3 regions of the Neoundibacterium parvum genome follow, and region 1 is predicted to be linked to each of the others. Evidence: predicted binding sites of a transcription regulator. Region 1 holds the regulator's gene; each other region holds the start of a gene.
The links. The regulator sigma-54, encoded in region 1, starts transcription at its own class of promoters, with help from an activator protein. The targets are predictions, from matches to a motif close to TGGCANGNAANCTGCTTT.
Positions count from the first base shown of each region.

Region 2: EJN92_RS14905 (PEP-CTERM sorting domain-containing protein) is a predicted target of sigma-54. The motif match lies at 2,912-2,929, and genes of this name have one in related genera.
Region 3: nirB (nitrite reductase large subunit NirB) is a predicted target of sigma-54. The motif match lies at 3,208-3,225, and genes of this name have one in related genera.

Region 1 covers NZ_CP034464.1:1,214,563-1,219,655, reverse strand. Annotated here, with positions in the region: gene EJN92_RS05155 (DUF4197 domain-containing protein) at 1-70, shown strand, start outside; gene EJN92_RS05150 (enoyl-CoA hydratase/isomerase family protein) at 171-1,262, opposite strand; gene hpf (ribosome hibernation-promoting factor, HPF/YfiA family) at 1,647-1,991, opposite strand; gene EJN92_RS05140 (RNA polymerase factor sigma-54) at 2,113-3,600, opposite strand; gene lptB (LPS export ABC transporter ATP-binding protein) at 3,618-4,361, opposite strand; gene lptA (lipopolysaccharide transport periplasmic protein LptA) at 4,363-4,956, opposite strand; gene lptC (LPS export ABC transporter periplasmic protein LptC) at 4,979-5,093, opposite strand, start outside.
Region 2 covers NZ_CP034464.1:3,408,073-3,413,165, reverse strand. Annotated here, with positions in the region: gene ppk1 (polyphosphate kinase 1) at 1-1,503, shown strand, start outside; gene sixA (phosphohistidine phosphatase SixA) at 1,546-2,016, shown strand; gene EJN92_RS14905 (PEP-CTERM sorting domain-containing protein) at 2,186-2,842, opposite strand; gene EJN92_RS14900 (UDP-2,3-diacylglucosamine diphosphatase) at 3,095-3,928, opposite strand; gene EJN92_RS14895 (GNAT family N-acetyltransferase) at 3,967-4,725, opposite strand; gene EJN92_RS14890 (hypothetical protein) at 4,898-5,093, opposite strand, start outside.
Region 3 covers NZ_CP034464.1:3,862,645-3,867,737, reverse strand. Annotated here, with positions in the region: gene nirD (nitrite reductase small subunit NirD) at 209-556, opposite strand; gene nirB (nitrite reductase large subunit NirB) at 747-3,176, opposite strand; gene EJN92_RS16900 (nitrate/nitrite transporter) at 3,593-4,807, shown strand; gene EJN92_RS16895 (bifunctional protein-serine/threonine kinase/phosphatase) at 4,869-5,093, shown strand, end outside.

The DNA of each region.
Region 1 (5,093 bases):
AGCGATACGCCAGGACCCTATCGGTGCTGGCAGTAAAATTATTGGTAAGGTATTTGGCTTGTTAAAGTGAGTTGTGTCACGAATTTGGCGGCAGAGTTTACATTACTCTTGCTGCTAGTCTGAAACGCTAAGTGCCTGGCAAACCCAGCACTTAGCGATCAAAAATTTGGCTACAGCAGATCGCGTAAAGGGTGGGCGTAATCCGGCCAGACTGGTTCGAAAAAGCTGAGTATTAAGGCTTCGTCGATTAGCTCTAAGCTGGCTGGTGACCAGCGCGGCGCATAGTCTTTGTCCACCACCAAGGCCCTCACGCCCTCTAAGACCTCACCGTGTTTGAAGCAATGGCGCACCATAGTACGTTCCATGCGCAAACATTCTGCCACGCTCATCTTTGCACCGCGCCGCAATTGCTCGAGTGTGACGGCCATCAACAAAGGCGAACGTTTCTGCATCAGGATGCTGGTCTGCCTGGCAAATTCGGTCTGATCCTGCGCTAGTGAAGCCAAGACTTTCCCTGTATCTTTCCCAGCAAAATGTAAGTCTATCGCGGCGCGATTTTTGGCCAGTGTACTTTCTTCAGGAATAGCTTGTTCGGCATACGGAGCGGCAAACGCACGGATCAGATCACGAATATCCGTTGCGCTGCTAGTGCGCAACAAGTCCATCAAGGCGGGTAAGGCCGCTGTAGGAATATACACGTCTGCCAAATCAGCATACAGTGCATCCGCAGCATTGATGATTTCACCCGTCATTCCTAGGTAGGTACCAATTTCTCCCGGGCTACGCGCCAGAAAATAGCTGCCGCCCACATCTGGGAATAGCCCAATATTTACTTCAGGCATGGCCATCTTAGTGCGTTCTGTGACTATTCTGAGACGACAAGCTGGGCCCGCTTGGGCGATGCCCATGCCGCCACCCATGACTACGCCGTTTAGCAGGGCCACATAGGGCTTAGGGTAAAAATGGATTAAATGATTTAAGGCGTATTCTTCGCTAAAAAAATCTTCCAGCAAGGCACTGTCGCCCTTAGGTGTGGCGGTGCCTACATCGTAAAAAAAGCGTATGTCGCCGCCGGCGCAAAATGCCTTTTCGCTGCTGCTGTGGATAAAGACCGCAGTAACTTCCTCACTATCTTTCCATTGTAAAAGTAGGGCGGTGATGCTGCGCACCATCTCTAAGGAGAGCGAGTTGAGGGCTTTTGGCCTATCTAAGGTGATGAAACCGATACGATTTTGTATAACGCTCTGTACGTGATTATTCATAGAATTTGGCTTGCCACGAAGGTGATGGAAATAAGAAAGTCCAAGAGTGCCTGCCTGGTCGCGCAATCTGCATGCGGCTTACCGGCTAGATAGGCTGGAAACCCGCATAAACAGTGTGCGACAGGCATGCCTACTTTTGAAACACAAAAAACTCGACTTGCCGTATGCTTTCGCAGTGATTTTTAACTTAATTGAGACTGTCATTTTATCCATTTTTTAGCTGGATAGACAATGAATCTGGGGGCGATTGGAAAAGGGCGATGCTGCGCAGCTTGCCAAGGAAGCGTACAAACCAGTCTTGTCGTGGAGGTGGATTCTAGACGGAAACAAAAAAGGACGCTGATGAGCGTCCTAGTTTTGGATTCCCTTTGCGGGTTGCTAGTCTTACACTGAGGCTGGATCAGGAATATGTTTGATCGCTTGATGCGGATGTTCCTGAATTTTGTCTTTGTGTTTAATGACCTGTCTATCTAGTTTGTCTACCAGAGTGTCGATGGCTGCATACAGATCATGCGCCAGACTTTCTACGTGGATATCTTTACCGCTGATGTGCAGATTAATATCTGCCTTATGACGTTTGTCCTTTTCTCGGAGCTTGTCGACCGTCAGGGTGACGGCGATATCAATGACTTGATCGAAGTGTCGCCTGATACGTTCTAGCTTATTTTGTACATGTTCACGAATTGCAGGAGTTACTTCAAGGTGATGACCACTGATGGTGAGATTCATAAAACGCTCCTATGGTGATGTTACTTGATGACACTATCGCTATTACTATGGGCCCAATCTGAAAAACCTGTTTGAGCTAAATCATATATAGCAATTTAAGGCAAAATTTCAAGAACAATATTTACAAAGATTTTCGCAAGCTGACTGGTGGAATTTTAAGGGCTTCGCGGTACTTGGCGACTGTGCGGCGCGCAATGACCATCCCTTGTTCACCCAGCATGTCTGCAATCTTGCTATCAGAGAGTGGGCTTTTCTGGTTTTCTGCTCCTATCAATTGTTTGATGAGTGCTCGTATCGCCGTTGATGATGCTTCTCCCCCGGTTTCAGTGGCGACGTGGCTACCGAAAAAATACTTCAGCTCAAACATACCATGTGGGGTCAGCATGTATTTCTGAGTGGTCACACGAGAAATTGTACTCTCATGTAAACCCAGTGTATCAGCAATTTCGCGCAAAACAAGAGGGCGCATCGCGACCGCTCCATGTGTGAAAAAGTTACGTTGTCTTTCAACTATCGCTTGCGAAACACGCAAGATAGTCTCGAAACGTTGTCGCATATTTTTGATCAGCCAACGTGCTTCCTGTAACTGCGGGGTAAGGCTGCCATCGCCACGATTTTGCTTCATGATATTGGCATACATGCTATTCACGCGCAGCTTAGGCATGATGTCTTGGTTCAATACCACTTGCCAGCCGTCAGCCGATTTGCTGACGATCACATCTGGCACCACATAATCAGAACTGCTGGCGGCAAACTCGGCGCCAGGTTTGGGTTTGCACAAACGTATCACCACCTGCGCTTCACGCAAATCTTCATCGTCGCAATTAAAAATTTTCTTTAAGCGAGCAAAATCGCGTTGCGCAAATAAGCCTATTTGCGTTTCTACTATGGCAAGTGCGAGGCGGCGGGTGACGAAAGGGATTTTGGGCAGACGTTTGATCTGCAGCGCCAGGCACTCAGCGCAGTTGCGAGCGCCCACTCCTGGCGGGTCAAAACTTTGCACCATAAACAAGGCAAAATTGAGTTCTTCAGGTTCGACCAAGAGTTCTAGCGGAATGCTGGAATGAATATCTTCCAGACTCTCGATCAGATAGCCGCTGTCATCGAGAGCATCGATCACCAATTCCACCAAGGCCAGATCGCGTGGTTCACGCAGATTCAGGCGCATCTGCTCTAGCAAATGTTCTTTTAGGGAAATATGCGCCGCTTCTAATTGCGGTCTTCCCTCATCTTCTTCTGAGGATTTACTGCCTTGCGGAGCGTCATCAAAACTCCAGTCGGTTTCGCTAGGACTGGTACTGTCGCTAGGATTACTGACTTCAGAGACTTCGCCCGAATCGCTACTTGCATTATTCTGATCATCAACGGGGCTGACCCCGAACTCCGTTTCTGAGCGTGATTCTGTACTGCCAATAGCGCCGTCCGCCAACAAGCGTACCGCGCTATCGAGAGGATTATCAACCCGCTCCAGCATGGGATTTTCTATCAGCAAGTTTTCTAGCTCTTGATGCAGTTCTAGCGTAGACAATTGCAGTAGCCGTATCGATTGCTGCAATTGTGGCGTGAGCGCCAGATGTTGCGAGGTGCGTAGCTGTAGGCTTTGCTTCATGCCGATAATGATTTCCGCTACATGCGGAAATGCTCTCCCAAATAGACGCGCCTGACCGATTCATTGCTGATGATTTCTTGCGGACTACCACTGGCTAATACCGCACCCTGATTAATGATGCAGGCGTGGTCGCAAATGCCTAAGGTTTCACGCACATTGTGATCGGTGATCAAGACGCCTATGCCGCGTTTTTTCAGGAAAGCCACGATGCGTTGTATCTCTATGACCGCAATCGGATCGACCCCGGCAAACGGTTCATCGAGCAGAACGAAGCGCGGATTGGTTGCCAGTGCACGGGCAATTTCTACCCGTCTGCGTTCACCGCCAGACAAAGAGAGCGCTGGATTTTCTCGCAAGCCTTCGATTTGCAAGTCATTGAGCAAGGCATCGAGACGCTGTTCGATGGCGGCTTTACTTAAAGATTTTCCGTGTTCATCGGTTTGTAATTCGAGTACCGCACGGATATTGTCTTCCACCGACAACTTGCGAAATACCGACGCCTCCTGTGGCAAGTAAGATAGGCCAAGTTTGGCGCGCTGGTGTATCGGTAGGCGCGAGATATCAACGCCGTCGATATCGATTTTCCCCGCATCTGAGGGGACTAAGCCGACGATCATATAGAAGGAGGTGGTCTTACCCGCGCCATTGGGGCCGAGTAAGCCGACTACTTCGCCACTTTTCACTTCTAAAGAAACATCGCGCACCACCTGGCGCGCCCCATAGCGTTTTTGCAAACCCTGAATGACGAGTGTACTAGTCATATTATTTGATCGGAGTAACAAGATTGACTGGTTTTGCCAGCTTGGGTTGCAGCGTCAATTTCACGCGACCAGCACCTGGCACATGAGTGCCGTTTATGCTGTTTGTCGCAACAAACACGTCATTGAGGCTATCGTAAGAAAGAAACTCTCCTTCTTGCTCTTGCGTGACTTTTTTGCCTTCTAGATACTTGACACGTGCCTTCGAGATAAACCTGACTAATTCAGTTTTATCGTCGTATTCGATGCGATCGGCCACGCCCTCTACCCATAAATCATCGCCACCATCGCGTTTTTGCCGGAAGAAATTTTGCTTTCCCGGTTTACTGGTGAGCACCACATTCATGTGCTCGTCGGCAGTTTGGGTAATCACGGCGCGATCCGATTTGACTATCAGCGTGCCGCGCGTCAATACCACGTCGCCGGTAAGGGTAGTGACGTTTTTCTTGCCATCAGAATTGGAAAGTTCAGCTTCAATATTGGTTTCTTTTTGACTGTCGGCTTTCTCGGCATGAGCACAAGCTACAGGCGCCAGAAAACACAGCGATATCGTTAATTGGCCGAGATAACTCAGGCCTGAATTGCGGATGGCATACATAGAAAATTTTTCCTGATTTACTTTAAGACTGGGGTTTTGGGGACGTGCCGGCGCGACTGAAACGCGCTCTTACTTTGCTAAGTAACTCCACTTGCTGGGTATTGTTGTCGGCTGTCATGCCAACCGCGTGCACTTCC
Region 2 (5,093 bases), 2.2 Mb from region 1:
CTGCCGGATGAGCTATCCACTAAAGGCGTCTCTTTCTGCCTATTGTCATCCATTATCCATGCGCATATTGGCGACTTATTCAATGGGCGTGAAGTGCTGGCCTACTCACAGTTTAGGGTGACGCGCGACAGCGACCTATGGGTAGATGAAGAAGAAGTTAAAAATCTAAGGCATGCACTACAAGGTGAATTGCAAGGACGGCAGTTTGGCGTCGCAGTGCGCCTAGAGGTTGCAAAAAACTGCCCTGAGGAACTTTCACATTTCTTATTAGAGCAGTTTAATTTAGATGCAGATAGGCTATACCAAGTCGATGGTCCTGTGAACATGGTGCGCCTGTCTGAATTGGTAGACCATATTAAGCAGCCAAATCTTCGCTTCCCGCCGTTTGCCGCGAAAGCCAGCGTCAAACTGAGCAACACGAATATTTTTTCTCTGCTGCAAAAGCAGGACGTCTTATTACATCACCCATTTCAACCATTTCAGACGGTCATCGATTTCATACGTTCAGCCTCTTTAGACCCGAACGTGTTAGCGATTAAACAGACCATCTACCGCACCGGCATGAATTCCGATTTAATGGAATCCTTGATCACAGCGGCGCGCCAGGGCAAAGAAGTCACGGTGATAGTCGAGCTAATGGCACGCTTTGATGAAGAAGCCAATATCAATTGGGCAGACAAGCTACAAAGAGCGGGTGCACAAGTTGTGTACGGTGTGGTTGGACTAAAAACTCACGCCAAATTGGCCTTGGTAATTCGTCGCGAAGAAGGTGGTGTACTGCGTCACTATGCCCATTTAGGCACGGGCAATTATCACCCATCTACCACCAAGTTTTACACCGATTTCGGCTTACTGACGGCGCATCCGCAGATGGCGGCCGAGGTCAATGAAGTCTTCATCCATTTGACTGGTTTAACCAAGCCGAATAAACTCAGCTATTTATGGCTGGCACCGTTTGCACTGCAGCCGCAGATTATCAAGGCAATCCGTAACGAAGCGCGCATCGCCCGCGAAGGCCGGCCCGGCCGCATCATCGCCAAGATGAATGCACTGGTTGATGAATCAGTGATTCGCGCCCTGTATGCGGCCTCGGCCGATGGCGTCAAAATAGACTTGATCATACGCGGCGCCTGCACGCTGCGCCCTGGCGTGCCTGGCCTGTCTGAAAACATCAAAGTACGCTCCATCATCGGACGTTTCCTCGAGCATTCGCGGATTTATTATTTCCGTAATGATCTTGAACACGACACCTATCTGGCCAGCGCGGACTGGATGAGCCGCAATCTGTTCCGGCGTATCGAAGTGGCCTTTCCAATTCTGGATAAGGCGCTTAAAAAGCGTGTGATGTCGGAAGGACTGGAGCCCTACCTGAAGGATAATGTGAATGCCTGGGTGCTCGATGATGAAGGTCAGTATGAACGCAAGAAAGCACGCGCCAAGCAAGTCGTCTTTTGCGCCCAAGCCACGCTGATGCAAGCCCTAGGCTCGGTAAGCGAAGACTAAGTGCACCATGTCGACCAGCCCGCCACGATCAGAGAGCGCACTATGGATCTAATTTTATGGCGACATGCAGAAGCGGAACCGGGCGACGCTGACTTGCCCGACGAGGCCCGCAGGCTCACACCCAAAGGCATCAAGCAAGCCATCAAGATGGCACGTTGGCTAGACAGCAATCTGACCGAGAGTTGTAGGATTTTGGTCAGTCCGACCTTAAGAACCAGAGAAACCATGGCTGCCCTGGATAGGAAATTCAAGGTAGTGCATGAGCTAGCGCCGGATGCCAGCGTGGAGCAAGTGCTAGCTGCTGCCAACTGGCCTAACAGCCGCGAGCAAGTCCTGATCGTAGGCCACCAACCTTATCTCGGTCAGGTCGCCGCACGGCTGATCGCCCCATTTCAGGATGAATGCGCAGTGCGCAAAGGCAATGTCTGGTGGATCAGCCAAAAACAAAAAGAAACTGAAGGCCTACATATTTACCTAAAAGCCATCATGACACCTGAACTGGTGGTGAAATAATCTTATTTCTGGGCTACGTTAAAAAGCTAGCTTTGACAAGTTAAACCCAGCATCCATGCGCCTTTGCAGGCCAAATCATGCCAGCAGGCGCATCAACATTGCGCAAGCGATTTCACAATCAAATAAAAAAACCTCGCAGTCGCGAGGTCTAGTCAAAAGCGCATTGAGATTAAGCTTGTTTGCGTCTGCGCATAAAGCCAAGCCCCGCCATAGCAAGAGCCATCAAGGCCAGTGTCGATGGTTCTGGAACTGTCGTTGCCGCTTCACCTACATTAATATTGTCTATACTCCAAGCGTGTTCATTGGCAGTTCCACCTATGCCATTAAAGGCGACGCTGGTCAGATTATTCCAAGATCCATCAAAATTCACAGTCTGAAAATCATTCAGTCCGCCAGCTCCGTCAAAAATACCATCCAGAGTAAAGTCCAATACAACACTGCCGCCACCGAAGAGACTACCAACTATGTGTACTTGCTTTGCACCAAAATTACTAAACCCCTCTGAGAGCCAGGCACTGCTCATACCGAAGGTGCCGCCGCCAATTTTAGTCATCGTCAGACCATTACCAGCATTTGCCCCGCCGTTATCATGAATCATCAGATTAGTTGAGCCGGAGTCACCGAAGCTCCCAGACTGATTGACACGGTGGATGTGATTACTCGGCGAAGTGAATAAAAATCCACCTGATGCATCCGGCGAGGTATCAAAAACAGTGTTGCCGGCGGAAGTTGCAATGTCTTCAAAATTGATCACGGCGGCCTGACTAAACTGGCTCCAAGCTCCTAAAACCAAAGTAATGGCGATTGCTGACAGGTGGCGTTTCATGTTTGCGCTCCGAAATAAAGGTGTTTTTGCTATCGATTAAGCGGTTTATAACCGCAGTTAATTTAATCTAAAGCAAATATCAAGCCACATAAACAAAAACAAAATAAACTGAATAAAAACAATTACTTAAAAAACATAAACAAGAAAAACCAACAACAACTGTAAAGTTTACCGACACAACTCAGTATTTCGCCACCAGCTATTTATCAGTATTCAGGCACAGATTTTTGTGCAGAAATTTATCTGATCTGCTTAGGCATGCAAATTCGAGGCCATCACCAGTTCCGGCATTTCTTCTATGGCTTGCTCGCCAAGCACGATCTCATGCCAACTCACCAGGCGCAAGGCACCGTTGGCATCCTCGACTAGCGCCGATAAACTTTCTACCCAATCGCCATCATTGCAATAGGTGATGCCGTCGATATCGCGAATCTCTGCCTTGTGGATATGGCCGCAAATGACACCATCAAGGCCGCGCTTACGGGCCTCATCGGCCAGTGCATTTTCAAACGAGCTGATATAGCTGACGGCGTTTTTGACTTTGAGTTTCAGATATTGCGAGAGCGACCAATACGGCAAACCTAGGCGCGCGCGCCAAGTATTCAATACCTGATTAAATTTCAAGATCATGGTGTACAAACTATCGCCAACATAGGCCAGCCACTTGGCGCAGGCGATCACGCCATCGAAGCGATCGCCATGCAAGACCAGCATGCGCTTGCCCTGAGCAGTGACGTGTATCAATTCGTCCCTGACCTTGATACCGCCAAAATCGAGGTCGATGAACTGACGCACCGCCTCATCATGGTTACCTGGCACAAAGATGACATTGGTGCCCTTCTTGGCCTTCTTCAATACCAACTGCACCACGTTGTTATGCGCTTGATCCCAATACCAGCGCCGCTTCAGCTGCCAGCCATCAATGATGTCGCCCACCAGGTACAGTGTTTCCGACTCGGTGGCCTGTAAAAATTCCAGCAGCCGGGTGGCCTGACAACCAGTCGTGCCCAGATGCAGATCAGATATCCAAATAGTACGAAAACGACTCACTTCTTTTTTGCTGGGATTAAACAGCTTGCGATTCATTTTTTTATTCAGAAACTGGTCTGCAGGTTTCATGCTATTTACTCCCCGGTGCCGTAGTGTTTGGCGTAGCGATTATCCAGATTCGCTAAAGGCAGCATCACAAACAAATCGGCGCAATGAAAATCCGGATCCCAGGCCGGATCGCCGCAGACCCAGGCACCAGCGCGCAGATAACCTTTTAACAGAGGCGGGATTCTTGCCACATGGCCCTCATCCATATTTTCGATTGGGAAAGGCAGATGCGGCGTCACGCGATAATCAAGCGGCGCGTAGTCTGACTCTTTAAAGCTACGGCAAATCGCCGCCGCATTATGCCCGCCATCGGTCAGACTGATGCTGGCGCAACCGATCAGATAGGTGCAGCGCTCGCGCTGCATATACGCCGCCAGACCGGCCCACAACATCATGATCACGGTGCCGCTACGGTAATCGGGATGGATACAGGCGCGCCCCGCTTCGGCGATGCTGCCGCGGATATTTGCCAGTCGGGATAAATCGAATTCGGTTTCGGAATAATAGCGTCCGATATGGCGCGCAGCATTTGGCCCCAGGATGCGGTAAGTACCGACCACTTTCAGGGTCTTGGTGTCGCGTACGATCAAATGATCGCAGTGCTCATCAAACTCATCTTTATCTAAACCATCGGGATTGGTTAAGGCGGATAAGCCCATGGCTTCGATAAATACCTTGTAACGCAAGCGCTGCACTTCCTTGATCTCTTTGGAGGTGCTGGCCAAGCTTAAAGCTAGTTTAGAAAAACTAGGATTAGCGTCTGCAGGTAGCGTGAGTAATCTCATTTATTATCCTTTTAGTCAGTTGACGGACGAAGAATAAAGTAGGATTACTTCAAGGCGATGACAGTTTGATGTCGGTTTTATGACAGATAAAAATACAACAGCCGCACGAATAAATCGTGCGGCTGTCAGCTTACTATTCTAGATTTTTAGCCCCGAAAAACAGCAGAACCGTTTATTTTTCTTTCTTAGGACGCCCAGCTTTTAAAGGCGCCAGATTGGCGATCAACTTTGCCAGGCTCTTGACGTCTGTATGACTGAGCAACAATAGTCCTACGCGCAGCAACTGGCTTTTTTTCACTTCTACACCCGCGGACAGACACGCTTTTTTCACTTGCCCGAGCACCGCATATTCCGGCTCTGGCATAGTA
Region 3 (5,093 bases), 2.3 Mb from region 1:
GCCCAATATCTATATGCGCGATTGGCTCAATTTTTTTAAATTTAGGGGGAGTATCTTGTTATTTACTGTGCTTACTCTATTTTAGGACTTACGCAAAATTGTTCCAGCTAGGCGTGCCGCCGAAGACTTACACTTGTACTCATCGTGAAACTGGGCGGATACAAGGACGCTGGGGCAGTTTTGCATAAGTTTTGGGGAAATGCGGCGATCAGCTGGCGTCCAGCGCCAGCGTACGCAACTCCGCCGCATCCAGATACACCAGCTCTAGTTCTACCTTGAGGCTAAATTTCTGGGTGCAACCCTCGTCCGGCGAGACCGCGCAACCGGTCGGCAATTCTATGTTCCAGTTATGCAGCGGGCAGGCCACTTTTTCACCGAACACGATACCTTGCGAGAGCGGCCCGCCTTTATGCGGACACTTATCTAACAAGGCAAAAATTTTGTTTTGACTATTTCTAAAAATCGCCACATCGGGTTTCGCGCTACGCACCACGACACGCGCGCCCAGCACTGGGATATCTTCGACTTTACAGATGGCTTGCCATTCTTGCGACATGGTATTTCCTTCAATTAGTTTGATTTTAATTCCCCTCTCCCGCTCGCGCGAGAGGGGTAGAGGTGAGGGCGACCGAGCAAGCCATGCGCTGGTATTTTCAATAAATTTAAATATCTAAGAAAACACAGATTTCGCTCGATTCAACCGCCCTCACCCTGCCCTCTCCCGCTCGCGGGAGAGGGTTAAAAAACTACACGCTCAGCATCTCAAACTGACGCGTATCGACTTGTGCTTTTTCTGGTTGGTGCCATGGATCGCTTTCACCTTCTAGCGCAAACAGCAAGTTCGCATACAGCTCTTTGCGGCGCTCAGCGTCATCGAGGACGATGCGCTTGACGTGATCCAGCCCTACCCGTTCCAGATAATGCACGGTGCGCTCCAGGTACCAGCCTTCCTGACGATATAGTTCCAGGAAAGCGCCGGTGTATTCCATCACTTCTTCATGGGTTTTGAGCTTGACGAAGAATTGCGCGACTTCGGTTTTGATGCCGCCATTACCGCCCACATACACTTCCCAGCCAGATTCAACACCGATAATCCCTACGTCTTTGATCCCGGATTCAGCGCAGTTTCGTGGGCAACCGGAGACTGCCAATTTGACTTTATGCGGCGCATACATGCGGGCTAATTCGCGCTCTAATTGCTGACCCATCAGGGTAGAGTTTTGAGTACCCATACGACACCACTCGCTCCCCACGCAAGTTTTTACGGTACGCAGGCCCTTGGCGTAGGCCAGTCCGGAAGGCATGCCCAGATCTTGCCAAACTGCGCGCAGATCTTCTTTCTTGACACCGAGTAAATCGATACGCTGACCGCCCGTCACTTTGACGGTAGGAATTTGGTATTTATCCACCACGTCGGCAATCCGGCGTAACTCTGAGGCATTGGTCTCACCACCCCACATACGCGGTATCACCGAGTAAGTGCCGTCTTTCTGGATATTCGCGTGCGAACGCTCATTGATGAAGCGTGATTGCGGATCGTCCTTGGCTTCGCGTGGCCAGGTTGAGATCAGGTAGTAATTGATCGCGGGGCGGCAGCTAGAACAGCCGTCAGGGGTACGCCAGTTCATGCCTTGCTGGGTGCTGGCGACAGTCAGATATTTTTGTGCCTTGATTGCATCACGCACTTCTTGATGGGTGTGATCGGTACAACTACACATGGCTTTAACTTTCGCCACATCGCTATAATCGCTACCGACCGTAAACATCAAGATTTGTTCGACTAAACCTGTGCAAGAACCGCAAGAAGCAGAAGCCTTGGTATGCTTGCGCACCTCGTCTAAAGTGAGCAGACCTTTTTCTTTAATCGTATTGACGATAGTGCCTTTACAAACCCCGTTGCAACCGCAGACTTCGGCGGTATCGGGCATGGCTGCAGCTTTGCTATAGCCTTCATGGCCAGTATCACCGGTACTCGATTCACCAAACATCAGAGTGTCACGGAACTCGGCGATGCTCTTGCCTTCGCGCAGCAATTTGAAATACCAGCTACCGTCCGAGGTATCGCCATACAGGCAGGCACCGACTAATTTATCGTCCTTAATCACCAGCTTTTTATACACGCCACCGATAGGGTCAGACAAGATGATGGCTTCGGTGTCAGCGCCACCCATGAATTCGCCAGCCGAAAACAAATCGATACCGGTGACCTTGAGTTTGGTCGACGTGACCGAACCCTGGTAGCGCGCGATGCCGAAATTGGCCAGATGATTGGCGCAGACTTTCGCCATTTCATACAAAGGCGCAACCAGACCGTAAGCGGTGCCGCGATGATTCACGCACTCACCGACCGAATAGATACGCGGGTCGAAAGTTTGCATGGTGTCATTCACCACGATGCCGCGGTTGCAATGCAGACCGGCCGATTCTGCCAGTGTGGTATTCGGGCGTATCCCGACCGCCATCACAATCAGTTGCGCCGGGATTTCTAAACCATCGGTGAAACGTATGCCTTTGACCTGACCTTGATCGTCACTCAGGATGGCTTCGGTATTTTTTTCCAGTAGGAAGTTCAGGCCGCGATCTTCCAGAGATTTTTGCAGCATCTTGGCGGCGACTGGATCGAGTTGACGCTCCATCAGCCAGCCCGGCAAATGCACCACCGACACTTGCATGCCGCGCATCATCAAGCCGTTAGCCGCTTCCAGACCGAGCAAACCACCACCGATAACCACCGCATGAGTATGCTTCTCGGCTGCCGCGATCATGGTATTGGTATCGTAAATATCGCGATAGGCAATCACGCCTCGCGCATCTTTGCCTGGCACTGGCAAGATAAACGGCGAAGAGCCGGTGGCCATCAGCAAGCGATCGTACTCAGCCTCGGTGCCATCTTCGGCAATGACGATGCGCTTCACTCTATCGATCTTGACGATCTTTTTGCCCAGATGCAGGGTGATATTGTTTTCTGCATACCAGGCTTCATCATTGAGCATGATGTCTTTGAAAGCTTGCTCACCGGAGAGCACTGGGGACAAAAGAATGCGATTGTAATTGGCGTGTGGCTCTGCACCAAAAACCGTAATATCGTACAGATCGGGGGCGATCTTCAACAACTCTTCTAAGGTACGCGCGCCTGCCATACCGTTCCCTACCATCACTAGCTTCAACTTCTTCATGGCCAACTCCTTTGCTTGTCTTAGCCTTGTATAAGCAAAAGCAATGCCAGCTCGCTAGTTTTCCAGACTTAGGCTATGCAGACAACAATACAAAAGTCGAAAAAAATAAAAAGAATCAAGCATTTAGCATAGACAAGTCAGACACTTTCCAAAGTTAATTTGGTGCAAGTGCCCAGGCCGCTGGCACCAAGATCCTACGCTCTGGCTCGCTTCGCACTCAAAAGTGGCATTAACGCTGTCCACTTGGTGCATCGCACAATTTCAGGGCGGCATTAATACTTATCTGCATCTATTTGTCGCTTCGCTGTTCGCAAAATGCGCCCAAACAGGTGGCACGGCAATTGCAATAGCACAGATTAGCATCGCCATTACCGCGTCAATCGACCTCAACTTTTAGCCTATAAGCTGGAGCAAATATGCAAAAAACCTCATTCTGGAAAGCCGGGCACACCCCGACTTTACTCGCCTCCTTCTTTTACTTTGACCTCAGCTTTATGGTCTGGGTCTTACTCGGCCCCCTAGGTATACAGATCGCGAAAGACCTTGGTTTAAGCGCGGCGCAAAAAGGCTTGATGGTGGCCACGCCCTTGCTGGCCGGAGCCTTGCTGCGCATCGTGATGGGTATGCTGGTGGATCACTTAAAACCAAAAAAAGCCGGCTTAATCGGCCAGGTGGTGGTGATCGCGGGTCTGAGCTGGGCCTGGTTGGGTAATTTGCACAGCTATGAGCAATTGCTGTTTCTGGGCATCATCTTGGGCGTGGCTGGTGCTGCTTTTGCAGTGGCATTGCCACTAGCCTCACGCTGGTATCCGCCTGAGCACCAGGGCACCGCCCTGGGTATCGCCGGTGCCGGTAATTCTGGTACTGCCTTCGCGGCCCTGTTTGCGCCTACTTTAGCAATTATGTTCGGCTGGCAGAACGTATTTGGCCTGGCCATCATCCCCTTGCTGGTCGCTCTGGCGGTGTACATGGTGTTTGCCAAGGATGCGCCGGGCGAAGTACCGAGCAAATCATTGGGTGAATATCTGGCGGTATTAAAAGACAAGGACGCCTGGTGGTTTATGTTCTTTTACAGCGTGACCTTTGGTGGCTTCTCGGGATTGGCGTCATCCCTGACGATTTATTTCAATACTCAATATGGATTATCGCCTATCACTGCTGGTTACTTCACCGCCGCCTGCGTGTTCGCCGGCTCTATGGTCAGACCTATGGGCGGGCGTATCGCCGACCGCATCGGTGGCATCAAAACGCTTTCTATCATGTATGTGATTGCGGCGGCCTTCTTGTTCGTCGCTTCTACCGGCTTACAATCAGCGATAGGCGCGGTGATTGTGTTTGTCGGTGCGATGCTGGCACTGGGTACCGGCAACGGTGCAGTGTTTCAATTGGTGCCGCAACGTTTCCGCAAAGAGATGGGCGTGATGACAGGATTAGTGGGTATGGCGGGCGGTATCGGTGGATTCTATTTAGCTTCCAGCCTCGGTTATTCACGCCAGCTCACCGGCAGCTACCAGATCGGTCTGACCATCTTCGCCAGTCTGGCTGTGATCGCCTTATTGGGTTTATCATTGGTCAAAAAACGCTGGCGCACTACCTGGGGCTCGGCTGCCATGACCACTGCTAAGATTTAAATCTAAAACCAAACCATCGCCTGGACGGAAAAACGTTTTCACCGAATGAGATGATCCACCTATGCCCCTGATCGTTAGCACTGGCCACCACTCGCTGGCGGGAGTTCGTCCACGCAATGAAGACTTCGTCGGCATGGTCACGCCGAACGAGCCCGAGCTTTCTAGTAAGGGCTTGATCGCCGCAATTGCCGATGGCGTCTCAGGTAACGAGGGTGGGCGCGAGGCTTCTGAATATGCGGTGCGTGGTTTGCTGACCGATTATTACGCCACTCCCGACACCTGGGAA